2 regions of the Tissierella sp. QWL-11 genome follow, and region 1 is predicted to be linked to the other one. Evidence: riboswitches for the same ligand, from Rfam matches in the RefSeq annotation. Region 1 holds a riboswitch; the other holds the start of a gene.

Region 1 (3,199 bases):
ATTGTAACTGCTATGAATACCGAAATCACAAGGGAAACAAAAAGTAATATCCAAGTAATTATATAGATAGGAGTGCTTTTAAATATTCCTTTATTATTTAAATGTTTGTCCATTTCTATTTTTGAAGGTCAGGATATAGACCATTGCTAATTGATACTATCCCATCTAAAGTTCTAATACCACTAGCATAAACCTCACTTAACATTATTGGATATACTCTTTTATTTTTTACAGCTGAAATACTAGAAATGGAAGGATTATTCATAATTTTTTCTAGGGCAGCTTTTTCTACAACAGAATCACCATAATAAACTGTAAATATAACTTCAGGGTCTAAATTTACTAAGTCTTCAGCCCCTATTCGACCATTCTCACGAGCTACTAAGTCGGCTCCTACTAGTGTTGCTATATTTCCACCAATACTATTTTCTCCATATATTCTATAAGTATTATCTGAACCTACTTCTAATATAACAGTTTTTACAGAAGGACTGTCCTTAGAAAATTCCTTTGCCCTTTGAATTTCTTTTTTCATATTGTCTACTATTTCATTAGCCTTTTCTTCTACATTAAATATTTTACCTATATTTAATATATCTTCATATTCATTTTCTAAAGTATCAGGACTTTTTAATCCACTATTTTGTGCCATATAAGTATTTATATTTCTTTCATGCCAAAAATCTACATTTCCTAGTCTTTTCTCGTCAAATAAAGAATACCAACTTAAAATAAAGTCTGGTTCTATACCAAGAACTTCTTCTTTTGTAGGAAGGTTTTCATAGTATTTAATATCTTTAAATGCCTCTTTATATTCATCTTTTACATCATGATCTAAGCCAGATGCAGCAGCTATTTTATCTTCTAATCCAAGGGCTAATAGGGTTTCAATAGAGTTTTGATATATAGCTAGTACCTTTTCAGGTGCTTTTTCAAAAGTAATTTCTACAGGTTTCTTTTGGTAATTATAAGTTGTTATAGTTACAGGATAATGGGAATTTTCATCATCTTGTGCTTCTTCATTCTTTATGTTTTCATTTTGTACTTCATCTTTTTCTTGAGATACTTCTTTTTCATTTGAACAGGCAGTAATACTAAATAACATAGCTACAGCTAATAATAAACTTAAAATTTTTTTCACTTTTCTTGTCTCCTTTAATTTTAGTGCGTTCCTTCTATTACATCTATGTCTAAATCTAGAAACACTTTCTTTATTTCTTCTAAATTATCTTCCTTACATCTAACAGCACAACCCCCTAAGTGAAGTTTTTCAACTTCATTATCTTTAAGTTTTGCTGCTATTTTCTCTAATTTTTCTTCTCCATCTTCAAAACACATATTACAACTAAAAAAAGATAAAAGTTCTGTATCAATATCTTTATAAACTTCAAAGTGCTTATCTTTATTGTTGTAAGCTCTAAAGCAACCCATGGTTGAACATCTTCCACTAGTTTTGCCACACATTCCTATAGCAATTTTCATAGTATTCCCCTTTCAAAAAATCTTCTTTAAATAAAAAAAAACAGCTCCAATTTATATAAATGGGCTGAATAAACAAAGTTTCTCTCTTACCCCCTTTATAATCCGTAAAGTTCTGGCAAACTAAAATAGCTAGGTATTCTGACTTTAATATAATTTTTAAGTACATAAAAGATTATATTTCACAGTGGCGGTACCGTGTGGGATTTTAACCCAACTTCCCCTATAAAAAACTATTTTTATTCTTTAATTGTCTTCATAAGAATAATATATAATATAACATTTGTCAAATCATATTTTCTATAAAGCAATTTAAAGTTTGATATTTCAAGGGTATTATGTAATAATACGATTAAAGAATTTTAATGTAATAATAGAATAGGAGACAAGAATCTTGGAAAGATTAACAGATTTTTATAAGAAAAGTAAAGTAACATTTATATTTCTAACTATAATGATAGTTTATTTTATATTTATAACTTTAAATGGTGGGACTACAAATATTGAGGCACTTATAAAATATGGTGCTCTATTTCCTCCTTTTGTCATGGAATATAATCAATATTATAGATTTATAACTTCAATTTTTATCCATATAGGAATTATGCATATATTTTTTAATGGTTATGCCCTATATATATTTGGACCTCAAATTGAAAGACTTATGGGTGCTAAAAAATATCTATTATTTTTTCTCATAACAGGTATAGGGGGGAACTTAACCACATTTTTCTTTGATTTTGTCTCAATTTCTGCTGGTGCATCAGGAAGTTTATTTGGACTATTCGGTGCTTTTTTATATCTAGTCCATCGCCATAGGGATATGGTTACTCCAGCAGGCAGAAAAAGCATATTAAAACTACTTGGTATAAATTTAATATTGACACTAGCAATACCAAGTATAAGTACTACAGCTCACCTTGGAGGACTTGTAATAGGATACTTGCTTTCTTATATATTCATTAGATAAAATAAAAGATATAAAAGACATTTAATATAGAGTTAAATGTCTTTTATATCTCTCTTATAACAATATACTTACCTTGTTCTTCCCTTTTTCTTTTGATTCATACATAGCTTTATCTGCCCTCTGTAAAACATCACTACAGTTATTGTCACTAGTCTTAAAATAAGAAAAACCTACAGAAGCAGTTATACTGATAGTCTTATCTTCCACTAGAATTTCTTGTTTAGAAATTTCATTTAGTAATTTTTCACCAAATCTCGTTATATCTTCTTCTCTTAATCCTGGGAATATACCTACAAATTCATCTCCTCCCCATCGAATTAAGTGGTCTGAGCTTCTTATAAAATTACTTACTCTTTCTACAACTTCTAAAAGAACAATATCTCCTACTTTATGACCATATTTATCATTTACATATTTAAAATTGTCTATATCTAATATCATAATAGCTGGACTTTTTCCAATTAATCTATACTCCTGAAAAAATAATTTCAAATTCTTCTGGCCACATCTTCTATTAGATGTACTAGTTAATACATCTAAGTTCATTGCCTCTTCTAAAGATTTTGTTGAATTCAAAAAGCTCCTCTTTCCTATTAAATAAAGCACTATAAATCCTATCAATAAAACTATAAAAATATATCTTAATAATCTAGTTATTGTTTTACGAGATAGTGAATAAATTTCTTTATTAACCTTTTCTGTATAAGTATTGATATCATCTAGATGTACACCCATGGCAATTATCCAGTC
Region 2 (3,199 bases), 1.2 Mb from region 1:
ACCAATAGATGATATGATCATAAGCAAGGCTGTAATTCTTGCAGGGATAAAGTTTAATATATCATCCACTTTAGCAGGGAAATATCCTATATCCTTGTATTTTTCATCCATATACCCAAGCATTGAATCCATTGTATTTACAAATTTATACATCATGCCTCCTGGAGCTCCAAATAATATTATAAAAAATAAAGGAGCTATAATTCCATCTGATGTGTTCTCACTTATGGTCTCTACAGTAGCATTGATTATTTCTTCTTCATTTAAATTTTTAGTATCTCTACCAACTATATAAGATAATCGATTTCTACCTTGATCTATTCCTTCATTAAGAGCTTGTACTATCTTTCTCCCTTCAAAGGCTAAAGACTTGGCTGCTATAGCTGTATAGATTAAGTAAATATTCACAATATAATATGCTACATCATAAGGTTTTAAAATCTTTAATATGTAAAAGGTCATAAAAAACCCTAAGAATATATTTATAATTACTATAAAAAATCCCACAAGCTTTAGTGAATCCTCAAAAAACTTTCTAGCTAATCTTTCCTCAAAACCAATTACTTTTCCCATAAGCTTGACAGGATGAGGAAAGCTATAGGGATCTCCTATGAAAAAATCTAATATTGATCCCAATATTACACTAATCATTTTTCAATTCCCATTAATTTATATATATATTTTATGTCCATATTCTCCCTTAATACATTAGATAGTTTATCTAATTCATTTTCCAATTCTTCATCACTTTGAGGATTATTATTACATCTTTTGTCATAATCTATAAGAGTATCTTCATCTACTAGTTCTAATTTTACATATGGAATTGTGCCTACTACAGGGATGTTTAACATCTCTTCTATCATCTTTATCCCTGAATCTAAAAGAGTTCTATCTCCTCTAAACTTATTAATTATAAGTCCCTTTATCCTTTGTCTTTCATCTTCTTCTAAAAGCATAACTGTTCCATATAAAGATGCAAATACACCGCCTCTGTCTATGTCAGCAACTAGCAATACTGGTGAATCCGCCATCTTAGCCATTCCCATATTGACTATATCATTTTGCTTTAAATTTATTTCAGCAGGACTTCCCGCTCCCTCTATAACGACAATATCATTTTCTTTTTCTATTTTATGAAAAGTTTCCTTTATCATGTCTTTTAAACTATTTTTAAATTCAAAGTATTCCCTAGCATCCATCTCATATTTTTCTTCACCTTTTATAATTACCTTTGACTTTCTGTCTGTTTGGGGTTGTAATAGTATTGGATTCATATCTGGATGAGGGTCTACCCCTGCTGCTTTTGCCTGTAGAGCTTGAGCTGTACTCATTTTTGCACCTTCAGCAGTCTGGAAATATTTAGAAGACATGTTTTGAGATTTAAAAGGTATGACATTATACCCATCTTCTCTAAACATCTTACACAATCCTGTGACCATTAAGCTCTTCCCTGCTGAAGAAGTAGTTCCTTGAACCATTATATTCATTGTTTTCCTCCTATAAATAAAAATAATATTAGTCTAAGAAAGATTTTGACCTTTAAGGAGGTAACCCATTATATGGATTTTAGAAGATAGATACTCTCTTAGACTATTATTTATTATTGATTGAATTAAAAAAGTCCTTTTCTCTAGAGAAAAGGACTGGCATATACTAATATAATTAAGCAAAGTAAATCATATTTTGCACATTAAAACCATGACTTCCCTCCGAAGTTGTTTTACTCATCTATTAGGCAGGTCTCCTGACTTATGAATCATACCAAACCGACACCTTCCCAGATTTCTCCAGTGGCATTAAGTTGATTTAGTCATCATTTACAGTAACGGGGGTTGCATGGGATTTTCACCCATTTCCCTTTTAATTTTAAAACCTAAAGATATTATTTAATTTTCAAGTTTATCTTAACATATAAAAATACTATTTGCAAACATTATTTTTTATTAATTTAGACAATATTTTTACATTTATACCTATATGATTAACATTCATAAATAATATTATATAAATAATAACTTTTGCTGTAATCCCTTATTTTAAGAATAAAATAGACACCCCTACTATGGAAATAACAGCTCCTAGGACTTCTCTAAACTTTAGTTTTTCCTTATATAAAAATATGGAAAATGGAATTATAGTAACAGGCATTATAGAGGTTATAGTAGCAGATATGCCTGCTGTAGTCTTTTGTAATGAAAATAATTGCAAAGAAACTCCTAAAAATGGACCAAAAAGTGCTCCTAAACTTATGTAAGTCATAGCTTTTTTATTTTTAATTGCTATTTTCAAATCTCCCCATTTACCTAGATATAAAAAAAGTAGTATAAATCCAATAAATCCCGATATAATTCTAATTTGAGTAGCTGCAAAAGGACTATAATCTCCTATTCCTATTTTACTAAATATCATTCCCACAGATTGCCCTACAACTCCTATAAATGCATATGTAAGTCCCTTAACGCTGTGATTTATCTTTATCTTTTTTTCATTTGTATCTTTTCCCAAGATTACAATTGAAATACCAAACATAGTTAACATCATACCTAAGATTCCCACAAGAGAAACCTTCTCTCCTAAAAACAAAAATGCCAATAATGCTGTTATAGGAGGACTTGCAGCAGTCATTAGCATCCCTACTCTAGTACCTATTTCTAAATAAGATTGAAATAAAAATAGATCTCCTATAAAAAAACCTACTAATCCTGAAATTCCAAGAAAAGTCCAATTATGTAAACTAGCATCTAGGGGTAGTAATTGCCCCCTGTAAAAATAAGTAAACACACTTAACAAAAAAAATCCTATTATCAATCTAATAAAATTAACTGCTAAAGTTCCTACCTTTCTACCAGCTATTTCAAAGCATACTCCATTTAGTGTATAGCAAATGGCTGTCCCTAAGGCAGCCATTTCTCCAATCAAAGCTAACATTTATTTTCCCCACTTTATTATTTTCTATTTTTCATCTTCAATGTCTATTCCCAATCTTTCCATTACTCTTTTTTCGTTTATCTCTGATATTTTTTTGTTTATATAGTCATATCCATTTGGTCTATGTGGAATAAGACAAGCACTACAGTCTTTTATTCCATGTTTATCTTTATAATTTCCTCCACACTCTTCCAAGAAATAAAGTGGACAATAACAAAACATACAGTTAAATTCCTCCACATTATCTACATTATGACAAGGTAAAAAT

The links. Region 1 has a riboswitch for cobalamin ahead of AC4PG3_RS03855 (CGGC domain-containing protein). Riboswitches for the same ligand answer to the same signal wherever they lie in the genome.
Region 2: it holds a riboswitch for cobalamin, as region 1 does, so the genes downstream of both, AC4PG3_RS10090 (cobyric acid synthase) here and AC4PG3_RS03855 (CGGC domain-containing protein) in region 1, are expected to answer to the same signal.

Annotation. Positions count from the first base shown of each region.
Region 1 covers NZ_CM178750.1:794,427-797,625, reverse strand. The annotation lists gene AC4PG3_RS03865 (FecCD family ABC transporter permease) at 1-113, opposite strand, end outside; gene AC4PG3_RS03860 (ABC transporter substrate-binding protein) at 116-1,141, opposite strand; gene AC4PG3_RS03855 (CGGC domain-containing protein) at 1,162-1,482, opposite strand; cobalamin riboswitch at 1,593-1,732, opposite strand; gene AC4PG3_RS03850 (rhomboid family intramembrane serine protease) at 1,874-2,449, shown strand; gene AC4PG3_RS03845 (diguanylate cyclase) at 2,504-3,199, opposite strand, start outside.
Region 2 covers NZ_CM178750.1:2,044,116-2,047,314, forward strand. The annotation lists gene cbiB (adenosylcobinamide-phosphate synthase CbiB) at 1-651, opposite strand, end outside; gene AC4PG3_RS10090 (cobyric acid synthase) at 648-1,490, opposite strand; cobalamin riboswitch at 1,721-1,894, opposite strand; gene AC4PG3_RS10095 (DMT family transporter) at 2,035-2,931, opposite strand; gene AC4PG3_RS10100 (cysteine-rich small domain-containing protein) at 2,956-3,199, opposite strand, start outside.